DNA from 4 places in the Crystallibacter crystallopoietes genome. Region 1 is predicted to be linked to each of the others. Evidence: riboswitches for the same ligand, from Rfam matches in the RefSeq annotation. Region 1 holds a riboswitch; each other region holds the start of a gene.
The links. Region 1 has a riboswitch for cyclic di-AMP ahead of AC20117_RS11545 (C40 family peptidase). Riboswitches for the same ligand answer to the same signal wherever they lie in the genome.
Positions count from the first base shown of each region.

Region 2: it holds a riboswitch for cyclic di-AMP, as region 1 does, so the genes downstream of both, AC20117_RS10780 (NlpC/P60 family protein) here and AC20117_RS11545 (C40 family peptidase) in region 1, are expected to answer to the same signal.
Region 3: it holds a riboswitch for cyclic di-AMP, as region 1 does, so the genes downstream of both, AC20117_RS23350 (hypothetical protein) here and AC20117_RS11545 (C40 family peptidase) in region 1, are expected to answer to the same signal.
Region 4: it holds a riboswitch for cyclic di-AMP, as region 1 does, so the genes downstream of both, AC20117_RS20605 (C40 family peptidase) here and AC20117_RS11545 (C40 family peptidase) in region 1, are expected to answer to the same signal.

Region 1 covers NZ_CP018863.1:2,461,715-2,467,027, forward strand. The annotation lists gene AC20117_RS11540 (MDR family MFS transporter) at 1-1,137, opposite strand, end outside; gene AC20117_RS11545 (C40 family peptidase) at 1,354-2,232, opposite strand; cyclic di-AMP (ydaO/yuaA leader) riboswitch at 2,237-2,412, opposite strand; gene AC20117_RS11550 (hypothetical protein) at 2,613-3,002, shown strand; gene bioD (dethiobiotin synthase) at 3,082-3,849, opposite strand; gene AC20117_RS11560 (cytochrome P450 family protein) at 3,846-4,964, opposite strand; gene AC20117_RS11565 (aminotransferase class I/II-fold pyridoxal phosphate-dependent enzyme) at 4,961-5,313, opposite strand, start outside.
Region 2 covers NZ_CP018863.1:2,295,575-2,300,887, forward strand. The annotation lists gene serC (phosphoserine transaminase) at 1-770, opposite strand, end outside; gene AC20117_RS10770 (iron-dependent transcriptional repressor DtxR) at 1,050-1,766, shown strand; cyclic di-AMP (ydaO/yuaA leader) riboswitch at 1,856-2,068, shown strand; gene AC20117_RS10775 (M23 family metallopeptidase) at 2,226-2,870, shown strand; cyclic di-AMP (ydaO/yuaA leader) riboswitch at 3,003-3,171, shown strand; gene AC20117_RS10780 (NlpC/P60 family protein) at 3,177-3,956, shown strand; cyclic di-AMP (ydaO/yuaA leader) riboswitch at 4,361-4,529, shown strand; gene AC20117_RS10785 (NlpC/P60 family protein) at 4,535-5,313, shown strand, end outside.
Region 3 covers NZ_CP018863.1:3,048,929-3,054,241, reverse strand. The annotation lists gene AC20117_RS14275 (hypothetical protein) at 1-1,777, opposite strand, end outside; gene AC20117_RS14270 (hypothetical protein) at 2,065-2,649, opposite strand; cyclic di-AMP (ydaO/yuaA leader) riboswitch at 3,204-3,377, shown strand; gene AC20117_RS23350 (hypothetical protein) at 3,380-4,315, shown strand; gene AC20117_RS14260 (hypothetical protein) at 4,425-4,799, shown strand; gene AC20117_RS14255 (ribose-phosphate diphosphokinase) at 4,818-5,313, opposite strand, start outside.
Region 4 covers NZ_CP018863.1:4,483,776-4,489,088, reverse strand. The annotation lists gene AC20117_RS20620 (cytochrome P450) at 1-999, shown strand, start outside; gene AC20117_RS20610 (DUF305 domain-containing protein) at 1,428-1,985, shown strand; cyclic di-AMP (ydaO/yuaA leader) riboswitch at 2,489-2,664, shown strand; gene AC20117_RS20605 (C40 family peptidase) at 2,669-3,571, shown strand; gene AC20117_RS20600 (NADH-quinone oxidoreductase subunit N) at 3,718-5,151, opposite strand; gene AC20117_RS20595 (complex I subunit 4 family protein) at 5,155-5,313, opposite strand, start outside.

The sequences.
Region 1 (5,313 bases):
CAGCACGACGCTGACCAGCATTGTTCCCGGCACCAGCAGGACGGTGGGGCCGAACCGGTCGTAGAGCCGGCCGACAAACGGCGCCAGCAGACCCATCAGGAGCCCGCCGGGCAGCAGCATCAGGCCGATCTGGAACGGTTCGAGTCCAAGCACCTGCTGCATATAGATGGGGAGCAGGATGATGGTGCCGAACAGTGCGGCCATGCTGATGACCATCAGGCCCACGGTCACCGCGAAGGTGCTGGAGCGGAAGGTGCGCAGGTCCAGCAGTGCGCGGTCCCGCCGCTGGAGCCTCAGCTGGCGCAGGATGAAGGCGGACAGGGCCACGAGCCCCACGCCGAAGGAGATCCACATCGGCATGGCGGACACCGTCTCGCCGGCCTCGCCGGAGCCCTGGCCGACCAGGCTCAGGCCATAGATCAGGCCGCCGAAGCCGAACGCGGAGAGCACCACGGAGAACAGGTCCAGCGGCACGGGCCTCGGTTCGGTGACGTTGTCCACCCGCCGGTTCCCGATGATCAGCATGGCGACGGCGATCGGCAGCACCAGCCAGAACATCCACCGCCAGGACAAGGCGTTGAGGATAATGCCGGAGATGGTCGGCCCGATGGCCGGCGCCACGGAGATGACAATCGAGACGTTGCCCATCGTCTTGCCGCGCTCGGCCGGAGCCACCAGGGTCATCAGGGTGGTCATCAGCAGCGGCATCATGATGGCGGTGCCGGTGGCCTGGACAATCCGGCCCAGCAGCAGGGGCTCGAACCCGGGCGCTATCGCGGCAATCAGCGTGCCGGCGGAGAAGAGCGACATGGCCGTGGTGAAGACGGGCCGGGTGTTGAAGCGCTGCAAGAGGAAACCGGTGATCGGAATGACCACCGCCATGGTCAGCATGAACGCCGTGGTCAGCCACTGGGCGGCGCGCGCGGTGATGCCGAGGTCGTCCATCAGCTCGGTCAGGGCGACGCTCATGATCGTTTCGTTCAGGATGACCACAAACGAGGCAGCCAGCAACAACCGGATAACCCGGTTGTTCCGGCGCTTATGGTCGACGCCGTCGCTTCCCGGTCCGGGTACTGGCGCGGCGCCGGAATTTACGACGGCGGGTTCGGCCGGGGACTGTTGGCTCACGGAAGGTATCCTCAATGGTTTTCGGGGGAAGCGGTGCCTGCGCGAGGCGACGATAGCAAGACTAACCAGCATAGTGGAAGCACTATTCCCGCCGGCTCCCAAAAGGGGTACACCCCACATAAGATGCCCCACTTAACGCGGTATGCACCGCCGGAAAATCCGGCGGTGCATACCTATATATAGGAGCGTGCCTACATGCAGAGTGCGGCTGTGCGGCCGCAGGGCTTACTTGGTGAAGTAGCCGTCTACAGGCATCCAGCTGGTGGGGTGCACCTTGGTGCCCTCGCCCGGGTTCAGGGCGCTGATCATCTGGCCGTCGCCGAGGTAGATGCCGATGTGGCTTCCACCGTTCTGCAGAACCAGGTCGCCCGGCTTCGGGTTGCTGGTCGGGGTCAGGGCGCCGGCCTGTGCGGTGGTGACGCGGGGCAGGTCGATGCCGTGCTGGGCGTAGACCCACTGCACGAAGCCGGAGCAGTCCCAGCCGCTGGTGGAGGTGCCGCCCCAGACGTACGGGGTGCCGACCATGGACTTGGCGGTGGCGACAATGCCCGAGGTGCTGGCCGTGCTGACGGAAGCCGGCTCGATGTTGGCGCTGGCTGCGGCAACGGTGAAGTCTTCTTCCTGCGGAGCGGCGGCGGGTGCCTCGGCCGGAGCAGGAGCAGCATGTGCAGAGTGGTCGGCCGGAGCCTGTGCGGCACCGGAGAGCTGGATGACGTCGCCCGGGTAGATGACCGATTCCCAGCCGAGGCCGTTGGCGGCGAAGACGTCGTTCAGCTCAATGCCGTGCTGCGCGGCAATCTTGCCGAGGGTGTCGCCGGCCTTGACGGTGTGGGTTGCAGCCTCTTCCGAGGCGGCCGGTGCCGGTGCTGCGGCCGGAGCGGCAACAGTCTCAGCCTGGGCCGTGGCGGCGAAGTCGCTGGAGGATACGTCGGCTGCGGCGTTGGCGGGCAGGCCGGCGCCGAGCATCAGGCCACCGGCAGCGGTGACAACTGCGGCACTGCGGCCAACGGTACCTGCGTGGGACGATACGGCCTTCGAAACTCCGCTGAACGGGTTGCTGTGGACCGGGGTGGCACGATGGCGTGCGGAATTGATCTTGAACAAGGTTGTAGCCTCTCCCAATGCCTGCGAGGTAAGCTGTCGGGTTCGGATGGGAGTCACCCGGCCGCGTTCCACCTCGGAAAATCGCTCCGTGGTGAACTGCGGCTTAACCCCAAGGGCTCTGGAGGGAGCCCGATAAACGTGGGTCCCCCGCCTCTGCCATCTGTCTAGCGAACGGACTCGGAACGGTGGCAGAGTTAGGCAAAGCCATTCCGAGGGGGCCGGCCCAGGAAGCGCCGACGTGGTTGCCACCCTACATAACGGATTGATAACTCCGCAAAACGGACACGCCGCCAATGGCGGGTTTCGGGGTGGCTTGGTGCTAGTGGACGGCCAGCGAATTGGGTTCGGGCGGTGGCGTCGTTCCGTAGTAATCTTGCCGGATGATCCGTCGCAGCTTTGCCCTCGTTTTTGTAATGTTTTCCCTGCTCATCACGGGGTGCAGCCAGGTTGAACAGGCCGCCACCGATGCGGCTAACGACGCCGTTTCCGGCGCCCAGGATGCCGCCAGCCAGGCCGCCTCTGATGCTGTGTCAGGAATCACATCGGCTGCCGTCGACGAAGTACTCCAGCAGGTCTGCAAACCTGTGGCGGACGGCACGATCAGCGCAGGAGAGAAGCAACTGCTTGCCGGCCTCGTCGATGCCGCCGAACAGGCCGGCGTGCCCGCCGAAATTACGACGCCGATGGGTGACATTGCGCAGGCCGGAGACCAAGTGCCGGCCGAGTCTGTGAACGCACTGCAGGACGCCTGCGCCAACGCCACCAGCTAGCCCCAACGCCGGCTGCTGGCCCCAACGCCGGCTGCTGGCCCCAACGCCGGCTGCTAGCGCTAGTGCCGGCTGCCCAGCGCTAGCGCAGTCGGAACCACTCCCGGGCGCCGGCTTGGAACCTGGCCGGGTGCAGGGCTGCGGCGTCCTGCGGGATGGCGCCGAGGAACGGCACATCCAGATTCTGCAGGTACCGCAGGTTGTCCTCTTCCACCGCGCTCGGCTCCGCCGGCCAGGAGCCGATGACCAGTCCGGCGGCTGCGAGGCTTCGCGTTCTCAGGGCCTCGAGCGTGAGGAGGGTGTGGTTCAGCGTGCCCAGTCCGCTGCGGCAGACAACGACGACGCCGGAACCTCCGCCGCCGAAGCCTCGACTGACGGAAATCTGCTCATGGGCATTGCCGACGCCGGAGTTCCGCACGCGCGCTGCGAGGTCTGCGAGCGTCCTGCCTTCGTCGTCGAGCTCCACGAGAAGTCCGCCGGCGCCCTCCACCAGGACATGGTCCGATCCCGTGGCGAGTTGCTCGATGTGCCGGACGTGGTCCGCGAGCGGAGGCAGGGCCGCGCTTTGCCGCCCGGCAGCTGCCACCGGGGCCATCGGCTCGAGCAGCCGGATGCCCTCGGACACCGCGGCGACGCCGGAGAGTCGGCGCACTTCGTCCATGTCGCCGGGCTCGCCGTCGGCCACCCCGGTCTGCGTCGGCTTGTAGACCGAAACGGTGCCCGGCAAAGCGGTGGCGAGCGCCGCCGTCGTTATCGTCTTGCCGACCCCGGTGTCGGTGCCGGTGACGAAGATGACCGGCGGCAAGCCGTTCAGGCTGGCCAAACCGGCCGGGGCGGGAGTGTCGGTCACTTTTCCTCCTGTTCCACCGTGACGGTGAGCGGGGTTTGGAAGGACAGCAGGCGTAGCCAGTCCGGATCCGGCCCCGTGAGCCGCACCGCCGGCAGTGCCCGGGCCGTCTCCTCAAGCACCAGGACGGTTTCCAGCTCGGCGAGTTTGGCGCCCAGGCAGCGGTGCAAGCCGTGGCCGAACGCCAGCGAATAGGCGGTTCCGCCTGTGTCCGGAGGATGCTTGCCGCTGAGCTCGAGCAGGATTTCCGCGCCGGCGGGGAGCTCGGTGCCGCCTAATCGAGTGTCACGGGGAACGGCGCGCCGCCAGGTATGCACGGAGGATTCGGTGGCCAGCACCTGCCGCACGAAGGACTTGGCCCCGGAGGGAGCCCTGGAGTCGGCTCCGCTCCCGGCCTCGGCCCCCGCCCCTGCCCTGGCCCCGGCTCCGAGCTGTTGCCAGCGTCCCGGCTCCTGCAGCGCGCGGTAGAAGGACGTGCCGATCAGCTGTGCGGTGGTTTCCTGCCCCGCTATGACCAGGAAATAGCCCAGCGAGCAGATTTCCGACGGCGTGAGCCCGGCGGCATCGAGCACGCCGAAGAGCGACCCGGTGCCGCGGCTGGTGGCCACTTCGCCGCGCAGCCAGCCGTAGAATTCTGCGGCGCTCTCCGCCAGGACCGGCTGGCGGTCCTCGGGCGGCCAGCCCCAGAACAGTTCCAGCGAGTCCCGGCTCCAGCGCTTGAGGACGTCCAGGTCGGGGCACCGGATGCCGGTCAGCTCCGCCATGATGATCGGCGGAATGTGCTTGGCCACCGCGTCGGCCAGATCCGCCGGGCCGTGCTGCAGCAGCTCGGCGGTCTCCGCGGTGCGCACCTGGGTCAGCTCCCGTACCTGCGGTCCGATCGCGGCGACTTTCGCGGGGGTGAAAAAACCGGCCACGAGCTTGCGGACCTGGCGGTGCTTGGCGCCGGTGGCCGAGGCCAGCACCGGCGGCAGTGCAAAGCGGGCGCGGCTGAGGATGCGCAGGGCGGCCGGGGCCAGGGGCACCACGGAGGTCAGCGCGTTGGTGGGTAGGAAATCCTCGGTCCGGCGCATGACTTCACGCACCTCTGCCGGATCCGAAACCACGTGGAAGCTCATCCCGCCCCCGCCCCCATTCTTGCAGCGTCCATTCCGTCTGCCTTGTCCGGCACCATTCCGGCCACCAGCCCGGCGACCAGCCGGGCGGCGTGCTGTACCTGCTCCGGTGCCAGGTCCGCGCGGGCCGTCAGCCGCAGCCGCGAGATGCCGTCCGGCACGCTCGGCGGCCTGAAGCACCCGACCAGGACCCCGGCTGCCTCCAACCGGACGGCGAGTTGCGCGGCATCTTCCGCCCGGCCGACGGGAACGGACTGCACGGCGCCGGCGGCCTGCTCGATTCCGCACACCTGCGCGATGATGGCCGCATTGCCGAGCACGGCCTGCGCCAACGACGGGTCGGCGGCGATGA
Region 2 (5,313 bases), 170 kb from region 1:
AGTGTGGTCAGCGCCGGCGTGTTGTAGGTCTGGTTCTTCAGCGAGTTGTCGATCGCCGTCTGCAGGTTGAGGAAGTCCGGGATCCAGCGGTCGGTGCCGCCGATCTTTTCGGCGCGTTCCAGCGCTGCAGGGGAGAACAGGCCCAGCCAGATACCGCCGTCGGACGCGAAGTTTTTCTGCGGCGAGAAGTAGTAAACGTCGCTCTCGGAGACGTCTACGTGCAGCCCGCCGGCGGCGGAGGTGGCGTCGACGAGTACCAGCGACCCTTCGTCCGCGCCGGCCACGCGCTTGACCGGAGCGGCGACGCCGGTGGAGGTTTCGTTCTGCGCCCAGGCGTAGACGTCTACGCCGGCTTCCGCCTTCGGGCTGGGCAGGGAGCCGGTCTCCGCCTTAATGATGGAGGATTCCGCCAGGAAGGGGGCCTTGTTCGTGGCCGAGGCAAACTTGGAGCTGAATTCTCCGAAGGAGAGGTGCTGCGCCTTGTTCTCGACCAGGCCGAAAGTTGCAACGTCCCAGAAAGCAGTGGCCCCGCCGAGGCCGAGGATGACTTCATAGCCCTCGGGAGCCTGGAAGAACGTCTGAAGACCCTCGCGCACGCTGCCCACAAGGTTCTTGACCGGGGCCTGGCGGTGGGAGGTGCCCAGCAGATCCCGGCCGGCCGCCACGACCGCGTCGATCTGTTCGGAGCGGATCTTGGACGGCCCGGCACCGAAACGACCGTCGCGGGGGAGCAGGTCTGCGGGAATGCTTATTGACTGGTGGTCGCTCATAGAGGCTTCTTCCTGGCGGGCTTACGGGGATCTCTAGACAGTTCGCCTTTGAACCTCCTCACATTCTGTCGCAGCCGCCCCGTCGTCCGATACTTGAGACGCGCATATTTCGCATAATGGACTTGTCCCCGTCGCGTCCCGTAATTTGTCCTGCGCTTGGTGCAAACACGGGATTATCGGCACCTGTGGCAAACAAGATAACCTTGTTGGGGGACCACGACGCCGGTGCGTCGGCTTTCGGATCTATCCCGCCACCTGCGCTGAGGAGCAAGAATTCCAGTGACTGATCTCATCGACACAACCGAGATGTACCTTCGGACCATTCTCGAGTTGGAAGAAGAGAACATCGTTGCCCTGCGGGCCCGCATTGCGGAGCGCCTGCGCCATTCCGGACCTACCGTTTCCCAGACCGTGGGGCGGATGGAGCGTGACGGGCTGGTTGTTGTCTCCGGAGACCGACACCTGGAGCTTACGGAGAACGGCCGGCGCCGCGCCACCGAGGTGATGCGCAAACACCGGCTGGCCGAACGGCTCCTTGCGGATGTCATCGGTCTGGACTGGGCTTATGTCCACGACGAAGCGTGCCGGTGGGAGCATGTGATGAGCGAGCGCGTGGAGCAGCGCCTCTATGAGCTGCTGGGCAAACCAACCGAGTCGCCCTACGGCAATCCCATCCCGGGGCTCGAGGCCTTGGGCGGAAAGCCTGCTGAGCAGTTCATTAACGGTGTTGTTAATCTCACAGAGGCCATGCGGAAGTACCAGCCGTCGGACACCGTGACCATTATCCGGCTGGCCGAGCCGATCCAAGTGGAGCCGGAGTTGCTCCTCCAGCTTGATGAAGGCGGCCTGAAACCCGGGGCCAAGCTGCAGCTGGAATCCGTCGGCGAATACATCTCAGTACGTGTTCCGGGGATCGAGGGCGCCCTCGAACTGCCGCCCGAGGTGGCTGCCCACATCTTTGTGGCGTTCGACACCGTCCCAGCTGGAAACGCTTAACCGCATTGTCCACAGGTCTGGATAAAGGAATTATTACTCTGAAGGGTTTCCCTTTATAGTTGTTGCTTGACGCCGATGCATTGGCGTTACCTGATCCGTAGCCGAACCCTGTCAGCGGATCAGCGACCCGCATTGACAGGGGCGGAGGACCCACCATCGGCAGCCTACCCAGCTGCCTAGGGGTGAAGCCACGCTTGATTTCGGTACCAGCTGCTTTCCGCGCTGATGCCGCACGTCTTGTGGCCGAGTTATCTCTTACTCGAATCCGACAGCTAACTTCGCAGGCTTATAGGAGAGGGAAGACTTTTGTCAGAACAAAGAGCCACGGGACGGCGTCGTTCGGCCGCCCCGGCAGGTAGGTCGCGTCCGCGTTCAGGAAGCACCGGCCGTCGACGCGCCGAAGCTGCTCCGTCGCCCGTTACCGCAGTAGTCCGAGGAGCCGGCCACAAGGCCGCTATCGTGGCAACCGCATCCGGCATGGCGCTTACTGTCCTGCTGCCCACCACTGCAGGTGCCTCTGCATCCGGCGAACCCGCCGTTGACGCGGCAGCAGCCGAGGTCGCTGCCGTCGCCGCAGCGCCCGTAACAGCGGCAGCGGAAGTAGACCTGCACTTCCAGCGCGCGGGCCTGACGAGCAATTTCGATCCCGACACCAAACTTGAACAGGTCATGGTGGCATCCGGCGGCGATGCCAAGGCGGTCAGCAGCGAAGGAACGCTGTCCCAGCCCATGGCAATGGACAGCATGAAGATGACCTCGCCCTTCGGTATGCGAGTTAACCCGGTAACCGGATATGCCGGTGAAATGCACACCGGCCAGGACTACGGCGCAGCCTGCGGCTCGCCGGTCTACTCGGCCGCTGGCGGCACGGTCAAGGAAGCCGGCTGGTTTGGCGGCTACGGCAACCGCGTCGTAGTGGACCACGGCAACGGCCTGGAGACCACGTACAACCACCTGACAAGCATTAGCGCCAAGGTCGGCGACGCTGTCAGCCGTGGGGATTTGTTGGCTCAAAGCGGAACGACCGGTAATTCCACCGGCTGCCATCTCCACTTTGAGGTAGTTGTCAATGGCGACATGGTTGACCCCAAGGGTTGGCTGTAACCAAAGACACACCATTCCGTGACCGGAATGTGACTTAGAAGATGAAACGTTATAGTGTCGAACCCGTGCCGAAGACCGGATCATGGTTTGGCACCTCCGGGTGGATTGCCTAGCTCTGCCACTTCCCGGGGTCCGTTCGCAACGATTTCGCATGGCAGGGGCGGGGGAACCAACTTCCGGGCTTCTTAGGAGGCCCTTGGGGTTAAGTGGTGGGTGTTCTTGGCTGAGGCCGGGGCTCCCATGGCCGGATGACTCCCATCCGAACCCGACAGCTCACCTCGCAGGCATTGGGAGAGGTAATCACTCGTGTCTAAGAACACTGCTGCTTTGGGCCGCCACCGTGCTGTGCCCGTCCGTACCAGCCCGTTGGAGACTATTTCCAAGGCTGTTTCTTCGAATGCCGGTTCCGTGGGCCGCCAGGCTGCTGTGATTGCTGCCGCGTCCGGTCTGGTTCTTTCGGTCGGCGTTCCGGCGCAGGCGACCAATATTGAGCGTGAGGCTTCGGTCCAGGCTGCTGCTGCGGCTCCGTCGCGGGTGCAGGTTGAGGCTGTGCAGGCTTCTGGTGCTGTTGAGCTGGATCTTGAGCGTTCGGGTGTGACCTCGACGCCTGCTCCGGTGGTTGAAGAGCCGGAGCCTGTGGTTGAGGCTGTGGCCGAGGAAGTCGCTCCGGTGGTTGAGGAAGCCGAGCAGGTTGTTGCCCCGGTTGAGAAGGCCGAGGAAGCGCCGAAGCCCGAGGCGAAGGCTGATGTTGCTGCCAGCGGTATTGGTGCCGCTTTGGTGGCGTCGGCTTATGGCCAGATCGGTGTGTCGCAGGACTGCACTGCGATGGTGGAGAACGCGCTGCGTTCGGCCGGTATTTCCGTGGGCGATCTGGCTCCGGCGCAGTTCATGGCGTACGGTACCCAGGTTTCGACGCCGCAGCCGGGCGACATGATCTACTACGACGATGCCGGCGCCGGTGTGCCGCACATCGCGATTTACGTGGGCAACGGCCAGGCCATCCATGGTGGTTGGACCGGTTACACGACCGCGCTGGCCGATGCCTACATCGGTTCGGGCCCGGTCTTCATCCGCCCCAACGGCTAAAACGCATTAGCACCGCCGGCTGAGTCAGCCGACATGTTCAAGCGGACGGGTTCGCATTCGTGCAGGATGCGGGCCCGTTCCTTGATTTTTATATCGGTCTTTCCATGCCTGCCATTTCGGTCAACTCCCGTATTCCGTCCGCTTTTCCCGCATTTTTCGTCACATTCAGGTAACGGCGGCAAAATGTGAATTGAATCACGTAGAAGTGGAAGAAAACCGCGAATTTTCGGGGTCTGATGAAACGATCCGAGCTGGACTGACGCTGTCTGGCGGATTCAAAGCGGATTGCCCGTGATCTGAATGTGACTTAGCCCCGGAAATCGTATACCGTCTTGTTCGTGCCAAATCCGAATCATGGTTTGGCACCTCCGGGTGGATTGCCTAGCTCTGCCACTTCCCGGGGTCCGTTCGCAACGATTTCGCATGGCAGGGGCGGGGGAACCAACTTCCGGGCTTCTTAGGAGGCCCTTGGGGTTAAGTGGTGGGTGTTCTTGGCTGAGGCCGGGGCTCCCATGGCCGGATGACTCCCATCCGAACCCGACAGCTCACCTCGCAGGCATTGGGAGAGGTAATCACTCGTGTCTAAGAACACTGCTGCTTTGGGCCGCCACCGTGCTGTGCCCGTCCGTACCAGCCCGTTGGAGACTATTTCCAAGGCTGTTTCTTCGAATGCCGGTTCCGTGGGCCGCCAGGCTGCTGTGATTGCTGCCGCGTCCGGTCTGGTTCTTTCGGTCGGCGTTCCGGCGCAGGCGACCAATATTGAGCGTGAGGCTTCGGTCCAGGCTGCTGCTGCGGCTCCGTCGCGGGTGCAGGTTGAGGCTGTGCAGGCTTCTGGTGCTGTTGAGCTGGATCTTGAGCGTTCGGGTGTGACTTCGACGCCTGCTCCGGTGGTTGAAGAGCCGGAGCCTGTGGTTGAGGCTGTGGCCGAGGAAGTCGCTCCGGTGGTTGAGGAAGCCGAGCAGGTTGTTGCCCCGGTTGAGAAGGCCGAGGAAGCGCCGAAGCCCGAGGCGAAGGCTGATGTTGCTGCCAGCGGTATTGGTGCCGCTTTGGTGGCGTCGGCTTATGGCCAGATCGGTGTGTCGCAGGACTGCACTGCGATGGTGGAGAACGCGTTGCGTTCGGCCGGTATTTCCGTGGGCGATCTGGCTCCGGCGCAGTTCATGGCGTACGGTACCCAGGTTTCGACGCCGCAGCCGGGGGACATGATCTACTACGACGATGCCGGCGCCGGTGTGCCGCACATCGCGATTTACGTGGGCAACGGCCAGGCCATCCATGGTGGTTGGACCGGTTACACGACCGCGCTGGCCGATGCCTACATCGGTTCGGGCCCGGTCTTCATCCGCCCCAACGGCTA
Region 3 (5,313 bases), 590 kb from region 1:
GGTCATAGTCGCGCCAGGCGATCTTGGAATTGTTGGTCACGCTGACTTCGTATTCGATTTCCCAGATGCCGGCACCGACGTCGATCGCCTCGTAGGCGGTCTTGTCGACGTGCAGCCCCTCAGGGTCGAGCGAATTCTCGATGACGCAGCGGATGTCCTGGCCGTACGACGGCGTGATCTTGTCGCCGTCATGGGAGACCTTGCCTTCGCCGTAGACCAGTTCGCAGACCCAGTCGCCGGCGGAGAACTCATCCTCGCCGTCGAAGTCCGCTTCCTCGGCGAGGGTGTAGGTGACGTCCTGATCCACGCTGCCGCTCACCCAGGAGGTGCCCTCGAGCGTGGGCTCCTCGGCGCCCTCCGCGGTGGCCGTCAGCGTCCACTTCTCCGCGTAGTCCCAGTAGTCCTCGGGGTCGATGTCCTTGGCCAGCGTCAGGTTCTGTTCACATTCAACGTGGTTCACCACTGTGAAGGCGCTGTCCTTGTCCATGAGTTCCCGCTCGCCGAGGCCCTCGCTGTAGTCCACCAAGCAGCCTTCAGGAACCTTGACTTCCTCCTTGAGGTAGACGTAGTCGCCCTTGTAGAAGTCCGTGTACTGCGTATCCCATGCTGCGTCCGCGATTTCCTCGCTGTCCGGACCGAGCTTGAGCCAGGCGTCGAAGCCATACGGCTGGCTGCCGTGGTCAAATTCTTCGTCGTCGATGACCCACTTCTTATCAACTTCGAAGCTGGCGCGGTACTTGGGCGCGTGCGGGACATCGGCACAGGCCGAATCGACGTAGTTGCCGTCCAGGTAGATCTTGTTCAGCAGGCCGCCGGAATAACCGTCCTTACAGGTCAGCTCGTATTCCGGGGTGCCGTCTGCAACCTTGACCGTGGCGTACACGTGGTAGAAGTGGCTCTTGCCTTCGCCCAGCTCGACGTCGTCGTCCTCGGTGGCGAGCTCGGCCGTGTTGCCCTGGAATTGGCTTTCCGTGTTGCCATTGCTCCAGGTGGCCGATTCGATCTCGATGCCGTGGCCGAAGGAGAGCGTGTCCGAGAGAGTGTACTCCTCTTCGTCCTTGTAGTCGCCGTCCCCGTTGGGCTGGTTGGTTACCTGGATGGTGTAGCTGATGTACCAGCGGCCTTCGGACTCGTCGCCGAGGGCCTCCACCGCATTGGCCGTCTTGGTGGCGACGATCGGGCCGGCTGCGTCCTCGTGGTCGCCCTCTTCAGGCTCGGTTTCTTCTTCGTCTTCACCTTCTTCTTCATGCTCGGCTTCTTCGTTCTCGGTCTCTTCGTTCTCGGTCTCTTCTTCGGCCTCGGCGTCTTCGTCGTCGTGCCCGGCGTCATCCTCGCTGCCGGCGATCGCGGCCCGGGGCGCGGCGGGCTGGTTGGCTGGCACCGCTTCCTGCACAGCCGGTGCCGGGGCAGGCTCCTGACCCGGGGCAGGAGCCGGTTCAACGGGCAGTTCGGCTGTCGCTTCAGCAGGTTCGGGTGCCTCCGCGGCTTCAACTTCAGCGGCCTCGCCTGTTCCCTCCGCCGGATCATCCGTTCCGGCGAGCGTGGCTTCGGCAGGGGCCGCCGCAGCCAGCCCCGCGATCTCGGCGGCTGATCCCGATGACTCTGCTCCGCCGTCGTCAGCCAGAACAGGCAGGGCCAGACCGGCCGACATGAGCGTGCCAGCGGCCACCACGGCAAATCCTCCGCGCAGCCGCTTCATGGCATCACGTCTCTTCGGGCGCGCTTCCTTGGGCGGTTTCGGATTGGACGCCGCTGACTGCGCTGGCTTGTCTGTCATCTTGTTCCCCCAAAAAAGACCGGCACACGTCGGGTGCCGGTGCAGGTGCGAGTGGCGGACCGTCTCCCCTGGTCCGTTATTGCCGTGAGCGCCCATGCGGACGCTGCGGCAGCCCGCTCCCCCACGGGCTGCCACACGTGCAGTCCCTCATAAAGAAAACTGCTTCCCCCCAGGGTTCTCGCCATTGAGAACCCGCTCCGCTGCCGTCGAGCCCTGACAGCCGCCGGCAACGGAGGCGGTGGTGGCTGCCAAGTACGGTTAGCCTAAGCGAGGGGCACCTGTGGGCGCTAGGGATAAACGTTGCTTTCGGCCGGATCGGCGCGGTTTTCCAAGGTATTCGCAAGGTCGCTGGACGCGGTTCCTCTGTCAGGCACTTCCGTGACCGTCACGTGGTCGGTGTCGAGGTAGCCGCGTTCCAACAGGCCGGAACTGGCATTGTGGCGGAGCAAGTCGATACTGGTCCGCTCGCCGGCTTCCCAATCAGCTTCGGTAGGATTCAGATGTTTGCTTGTCGTGGTAGGCCACTGCCCGGCTTCCCGCATTGCATCTGCTACTTCGCCAAAAACGGGCCCGACGCTTCCGCCGAGGTTGTACTGTCCAGGATATTCGGAATCGGGGTGCCGGTAGGTGGCCATCACTTCGCCCTCATGCGGCGTGGTGCAGTCAACCGTGAAGATGGCTGTGGTTTTGGCCTGGTAATCGTAATCGAAGTAGAGACAGTCCCCGATTGCCAAGTCGCTTAGTCGCTTGGCATCCATGGTGTCCCAGGCGTTGGCGAGAAATTGCTCCATCGCCAACCGGTCGGCTTCGGCCTCCTCCGCGGTGAGGTCGGGAGCAGCCGGTATAGAGGTTACATCGGGTGCGGGCGTCACCGCTGTAAGGGTAGCGGGAGGACCTGGTGGCTGAGGGCTCGGAGCCGAAGTGTTCTCGCTTGCTTCGCCTGTGTTGAACCCGGTGGCGGCCGATGAAGTAGGGATGGAAGCCGAAGCCGCACACCCTGACAGCAGCGAAACCGCCGCGGCGGCCAACAGTGTACGAACGGCGTGACGATGACTGTCGGCGTTGCCCTGATTCACTCATTCTCCCCGATATTGCGCTTCTCTCCTGATTACAGCACCGCAGGCATGACCGAGGAAATCCGGCGCGGCTTCACTACGACGGGAAGTTGATGGACCTGGCCAGAGACGCTGCCCTGGCCAGGTCCATCCATCCCGTGCCTTGGGGAGGTGGCATGCGCTGGGATGACTAATTCAGCCTAAGTTCCGACAATCCGACACGCCAGAGGTTGGTGAAAAGATTCATCTTCCAATAAGTGACCACAAACACATGTCACGAGTTTGTAACGGTTCAGCGCGCTCGATACGTTTAATCGCGCCATGGCCCTAGGCAAGGGTTGTGGCCGGGTCCGCACGCCGAGCTCTGCCAGCGTACCTGTCCGTTCAAATTCACTGGCAGAGGTGGAGGAACCAGAAGTGGCGCCAGCGGCGCCTTGGGGTGAAGTGCGGCTAGTTGTCCGCGGCGTTCTGCTGCGGTCCCGGCCGGGCCGAGATGCTCCGTCTCGAATCCGACAGCTAACTTCGCAGGCGTGTAGAGAGGAATCCCGTGAAGAACCATTCTCGTGGACGCCGGCGCGCCGGTCCCACTGTCTCGTCGCATGGTGTCACCAGTCTCGTCCGCGGCCGCCGCCGCGCCAAGGACCAAGCCCCATCCGCTGTCCCCTTCCGCAGCGTCGGGGCACTCACCGGCCTGGCCGTAGTTGCCACGGTGGCCGCTGCGGCCGCCCTGCCCCTGAATCAGGCTGGATCCCAGGAAGCCAGCGCTGGCCGACCCCAACTGCAGACATCCGTTAAAGCCTGGCCCATTTCAGCGCCGTTGAATGAAGCTGAGCCGACGTTCAGCCGGCCGACAACAGACAGCACAGCGGCCGCACAGAAGGATATAAAGGTCGCTCCGAGTAGTGTGGCCCAGCCGACTCTTGGAGGGGACGCAACCGAGCGACCCGCTCCAATGACCACGCAGTCCGCCGCAGACTCCACCGGCGAGGCTGCGGCACCGCTTCCCGGCGTCGTCGGGGAAGCAACCGGCGCCGCCAAAGACAAGGTTGCCGGCGCTACTGCGGCTGCCACGGATACGGCTGAAAAGGCCACAGCGACTGCGACGGACGCGGCGGACAAGGCCACTGCGGCCACCACAGGTTCACCTGAGCCGACAGCCTCGCCTACCGCCGACGCCGCTGTACCGACAAGTCCGGCTACGAGCCCTCCGGCCAAGCAGAGCACCCGAGCGGTGCCTGAGGAGCCCGAACCCACAAGATCAACCGTACCCAGCCATTCGGCGGCCCCCGTCGAGCCGGCTCCGACCAGCGAAGCTGCCGACCCCGAGGAGCGGCACTCGCCGGAGCCCTCGCCTACTGCCGACACCCGGGATGAGGAGAGGGAGAAGCATCGCCGGTTCCGCGTCCGCGCTGACGTGGATGTGGACTTGCGCCTCCCCGTTTCCCTGCTGGGTGAAGACGAAGACGGCAGCAGCAGCCGGTAGGCTTTGTCCCGGCCTCTTGGGGCCAGGCTGTAGAGAGAGGGTGGCGGAACCAACGTTCCGTCACCCTCTCTCTGTCACATTTTATCGAAGATGTGTTCTACTTTTAACTATGGATCGGGATGCTGCAGCGCGAGTGGCAGCCCGTTACGCGAAGCGTGCGGAGCCGGTATCGCTGACCGCCGAGGAACTGGATCTTGAGCATCACAAGGTGACCCGGGTAGTCCCGGGCGTGCCGGTGTGGGCGTGGATCCGTTTTCCCGGTGCCGCCGAACTGGTCCAGGGTGAGGCGTTCGGCTGGACGTCACGGGCTGTGCAGGTGACCTGGGAGGACGCCGGCATCAGGCGCACAACGTGGGTGTGGGCCTCGGCCGTGCAGCGGCGCACCGATCCCTTACGCAAGACGTCCCTGGGCGAGAGAACTGCAGCTAACGACGACGCGGCGCCGGCCGGATCCCAAGGAGACCGGCCGACGCCGCGGAGTTAGCCCGGTTAGGACTGAGGTTTAGGCCTTGCCGTCGAAGAGGCTGGTGACGGAACCGTCCTCGAACACTTCGCTGATGGCACGGGCGATCAGCGGAGCGATGGACAGCACGGTCAGCTGCGAGAACTGCTTGTCCGCGGTGATCGGCAGCGTGTTGGTGACCACCACTTCGCGGGCGCCGGACTCGGCCAGACGGCGGGCCGCCGGATCCGAGAACACGGCGTGGGTGGAGGCGATGATGACGTCCTTGGCGCCGGCGTTCATGAGCACCTGGACCGCGCCGGCGATGGTGCCGCCGGTGTCGATCATGTCGTCGATCAGCACGCATTCGCGGCCTTCGACCTGGCCGACAACCGTCTTGGCCACGGCCTGGTTGGGCACATTGACGTCGCGGGACTTGTGCACGAAGGCCAGCGGGGCGCCCCCGAGGCGCTCGGCCCACTGCTCGGCAACGCGGACGCGGCCGGTGTCCGGGGAGACCACGGTGACGTTGTCCAGGTCCACGCGGGTGCGGACG
Region 4 (5,313 bases), 2.0 Mb from region 1:
CAGATGCTCGATGACGGTCACCACCGCCACCGCAAGGCCATGTTTATGGATCTCATGTCTGAGGACTCCGTCAGCCGTCTCAAGGACATTTTCGAGGGCGCCTGGCTGGACCGGGCTCAAGAGTGGCAGGAACCGGTGATCCTGCATGATGAGGTGCGGCTCATTCTTACCCGGGCTGCCTGTCAATGGGCGGGTGTGCCGGTTTCCGACCGCGGCGCCGAGACCTTGGCCCGCGAGCTCAGCCGTATGATCGACAAAGCAGCCTCCTTGGGCCCGGGCAACTGGTGGGCTCAGTTGCGCCGGAACCGGACGGAAAAGTGGGCCACCGAGCTGGTCGAGCGGATCCGTTCGGGCACGGTGAAGACACCAGCGGGATGCCCGGCCTCCCAGATCGCAGGCCACAGGGATGTCGACGGCGATCTTCTGACTGCCAAGGTCGCAGCTGTGGAGCTGATCAATCTGCTGCGTCCGACGGTGGCTGTGGGCCGCTTTATTGTGTTCGCTGCACTGGCACTGGCGGAATATCCCCGCTGGCGCTCAAAGATTGTTTCGTCCGGACCTGATGAGCTGGAGGCGTTTGCGCAGGAAGTCAGGCGGTTTTACCCGTTCTTCCCGGCTGTGGGCGGAGTCGCCCGCGAAGAAGCCGTCTGGAGGGACAACAGGCTGCCGGCCGGAACCTGGGTCCTGTTCGACCTGTACGGCACCAACCGCGACGGCCGGGTCTGGGCGGATCCGCATGCATTTACTCCCGACCGTTTCCGGAACCAGGAGATCACTCCGCATGCCTTGGTGCCCCAAGGCGCCGGGGACGCCGGGAGCACGCATCGCTGCCCGGGGGAGCGCATCACGCTGGAGTTGGTGAAGGCGGCAGCACTCCTGCTGTCTACTACTGACTGCCATGTGCCGGTCCAGGATCTGGGTATCAGCCTTCGCCGGATACCCGCTTTACCCGGCAGCGGCTTCGTCCTCATGCCGCGGGCCCCGCTACGGGCAGGGTGAGTTCCCGCGGCGCCGGCGGGGAGGCCTTTGGGGGATGGCAGCATAAGGTGCGGACAGCTGGGTCCATCGTCGTGTTTCAGTCGTCGGCGTTGTCCTCGACAAGTTCGCCTTCCCAGGCTTCCCCGCCTTCGTAGACGGCGAAGGCGGCAATGATGAAGCCCGCCACCGGGTCGAGCCATGCGGACTATTCGAGAACGCAGTGACTATCATCCGTCCGACGGTTGTCCTCATGCGCGAAGACGAGTTGATCGTCCTCTTCGCCTCGTCCGTACAGCCTTTCCTCGAAGAAGCCGCCATCTTACCCTGACCGTAATTTAAACAGCCCGCAGCCCCGCCGAACCACGCGGTGCTTGGCAAAGAGAGGACACGTGATGAAGTCAGATACGGACAAGAACCAGGCAAACCGCGGGCAGGGCAAAGGAGGAGGGATGAAGATGAGCTATTGGCGTTTCGGCGCGATGATCGCCACCGCCACCGTCGTGATGTACGGGCTCATGTTCATCGACACCTACGCGCTGGAACACTTGCGGTGGAGCAAGAGCCGGATGTACATGGCGATCACGATGGGCGGCGTGATGGCCCTGGTTATGCTCGGCTGGATGATGAACATGTACCGGAACCGGAAGGTGAACATAGCCATCGTGGGGGTGGCTTTGCTCGTACTCGCGACCTCCATCAGCCTCGATCGCATCCAGGCCACCATCGACGACACCGCGTTCATGAACTCAATGATCCCCCACCACTCCATGGCGATCCTGCGGTCGGAACGGGCCGGGATCGAGGACTACCGGGTGTGCGAGCTGGCAGTTGCCATCAGTGAGGCCCAACGGCGGGAAATCAGCGAGATGGAATGGCTCGTCAACGACATTGCGGAGAACGGGCCGGCGGAAACCGCCGACGAGGCTGAAAACCGACAGGTACCGGAGTACGAGGTGAGTGCGCTCAGGAACTGCCAGGGCGTTTCATCTGCACTGAGTTTGCCCTAGTACGGCCACAGGATCACGCCGCAGAACGTCTGCCTACCCTAGCCCTTGCCGCATGATCGTCGGCGTTCAGTCAACGGTCAGGGAACGTTGCTCTGCCGCACATAAGGTGCCGATAGTGTGGAAACCGCCTCATAGGTGCTAGTGAACAGGGGCACCGGCCATGGCCAGGAGTAACTCCCAATCTCCTAGTCCGGTCGGTGCCCGGTCATTTAAGCATCGGGACGGCAGCTGTCTTTCTTAGCCTGCATGCGAACGAAAAAGCAGAGCCTCAGTCCGTTTCCTACGCTTCTTCCACACGGATTAGCGGACCTAGATTGCCATGAATGCCGCGCTTCGCCAACCGGAATGCTTCATCCCTTCATCAGCATTACATGCCTCGGTAACCGGGCCTTGGTGCGCGTCCGTTTTGCGTTGTTACCAATTCGTTATGTAGGGTGGCAATCACGTCGGCGCTTCCTGGGCCGGCCCCCTCGGAATGGCTTTGCCTAACTCTGCCACCGTTCCGAGTCCGTTCGCCAAACAGATGGCAGAGGCGGGGGACCCACGTTTACCGGGCTCCCTCCAGAGCCCTTGGGGTTAAGCCGCAGTGCACCACGGAGCGATTTTCCGAGGTGGAACGCGGCCGGGTGACTCCCATCCGAACCCGACAGCTTACCTCGCAGGCATTGGGAGAGGCTACAACCTTGTTCAAAAACAATCACGCACGCCACCGTGCCACCCCGGTCCACAGCAACCCGTTCAGCGGAGTTTCGAAGGCCGTTTCGTCCCACGCAGGTACCGTTGGCCGCAGTGCCGCAGTTGTCACCGCTGCCGGTGGCCTGATGCTCGGCGCCGGCCTGCCCGCCAACGCTGCCGCAGAAGTGGATTCCAGTAACTTCGCCGCATCGACCCAAGCTGAAACCGTTGCCACTCCGGCATCCGCTCCTGCCTCCTCTGATGAGGGCGCTGCAACCCACACCGTCAAGGCCGGCGACACCCTCGGCAACATTGCCGCGCAGCACGGCGTCGACCTGAACGAGCTCTTCGCGGCCAACGGCCTCGACTGGACGTCGATCATCTACCCCGGTGACATCATCCAGCTCCCCGGTGCCGCGCAGGCGCCGGCTGCCCAGGCCCCGGCCCAGGCCGCACCGGCAGAGACTGCTCCGGCCCCCGCTCCGGCCCCGGCAGAAGCGCCGGCACCGGCCGAGCCGAAGGAAGAAGCCTTCACGGTTGCTGCAGCAAGCGCCAACATTGAACCGGCCGCCAGCACTTCCAGCATCGCCGATGTCGCCAAGTCCATGGTGGATTCTCCGTATGTCTACGGCGGAACTTCACCGAGCACCGGGTGGGACTGCTCCGGCTTCACGAAATGGGTCTACGCCCAGGCAGGCATCGACCTTCCCCGGACCAGCCAGCAGCAAATCGCGGCCATGACGCCGACCAGCAACCCGCAGCCGGGCGACCTGGTATCCCAGAACGGTGGAGGCCACATCGGTATCTACCTTGGCGACGGCAAGATGGTCAGCGCCCTGAATCCGGGCGATGGCACTTTGGTCCACCCGATCAGCTGGATGCCGGTAGACGGTTACTACACCGTCCGGTAAATCCCCGCAGCCGTGCATCTGCGGCAGCCATAGAAGTATGCACCGTCGGAACCGCCGACGGTGCATACTTCTTTAACTACAGCTTCAGTGGCATCTCTGCCCCGGCCCCCTACGCTTTCCCGCCGGGCACGCTCAGCCAGCCGGCCCTACATGGCCAGGGGGCCTTCGAGGGCCGCCCACAGGGGCCCGGCAAGGAGGCCAAGCGCCAGACTCGAGACCGCTGCTACACCCGCAGTCGCCGCGGGCCAGGCGGCGGCCCCGCCCGCTTGCGGGAACCCTAGGGCACCTTGGTGCGGGCGGGCGAAGACGGGGGCGAACCAGCGCAGGTAGTAGAAGAGGCTGAGCAGACTGTTGAGCATCACTGCCAGGGCCAGCCAGCCGTACCCGCCGTCCCAGGCGGCGGTGGCGGTGGTGAGTTTTCCGACGAACACCGCCAGTGGCGGAGTGCCCACCAGCCCCAGCAGCGCAACGAGCAGGGCCAGCGCCAGCCCCGGACGGGCCCGGACAAGGCCCCGGTAGGCCGCCAACTCCCGGTGCCGGGGCAACGCGGCGGTGACGGCGAAGGCGGCGACATTGGTGACGGCATAAGCGGCCAGATAGAACAGCAGCGAGGGCAAGGCCAGGCCGCTGCGCCCGGCCGCCGCCACGGGCACCAGCAGGAATCCAACCTGGGCCACGGTCGACCAGCCCAACAGCCGGCGGGGGTCATTCTGCCAATAGGCGGCGAGGTTGCCCAGGAACATCGACGCCGTAGCCAGTATCGCCGCAACGAACAACAAAGTGTCCTCACCGGTGGAGACCGTATCGACGAGCCTGTACACCGCCACCAGCGCGCCCACTTTCGGGACCGTGGTGAGGAACGTGGCGGCGGTACCCCCGGTGCCTTGGGATGCGTCGGGCACCCAGAAGTGGAAGGGCACCCCGCCGGCTTTAAAGAGCAGCCCGGCCAGCACGCCTAATACACCGGCCCCCACGGCCGCCCCCGGGGCGTCGGGGAGAGTTTCCCGGAGCAGGGCGTAACCGGTGCCGCCCGCCAAGGCATAGAGCACGGTGACCCCGAGCATGAGCAGGATCCCCGACAGCGCGCCCATAAGGTAAGTCTTCATGGCGGCTTCGGCCCCGGACCGGCCACCGGCCAAACCAACGATCCCGTACAGGGGGATGCTGGCCAGCAGGAACCCGGCGATGAGCACCAGCAGGTCCGAGGCTCCGGCCAGGACCATCACCCCGGTGGCGGCGAACAGCAGCAGTGCGTAGGTGTCGGATTCCCGAGGCGAAGCGGCTATCTCCCCGGAGGCCACACCCAGCACCAGCAGTGTAGCCACGGCGGTGACGATACGGGCCGTGCCCGTGGCGGTGTCAACGGCGAAGGTGCCGCTGAAGGCGGTTTGCGCCGGCGCAAACATGGCGGAAATGGCTGCGGCAGCAGCACCCAGCAAGGCCAGGGCGGCCACGATGCGGGCGATCCACTGGCGCCTGCGCGGTAAAAACGACCCTCCCAGCAGCACCGCGAGGGCTCCGATGAAGACGATGATCTCGGGGAGCAGCAGCGCGGGCAGCATCCGCATCGATGCTTCCATCGGCTAGCTCCTGACCAGGGTAGCGAGGGCGGAGGCGGCCGGCTCGATCACCTCGAGCAGGAACCGGGGCAGCACACCGATAAGCAGGGACAGGCCCAGCAGCGGCGCGACCGACCAAAGTTCCCGGGGACGCAGATCCGTGAACCCGGGGGAGCGGCCCTC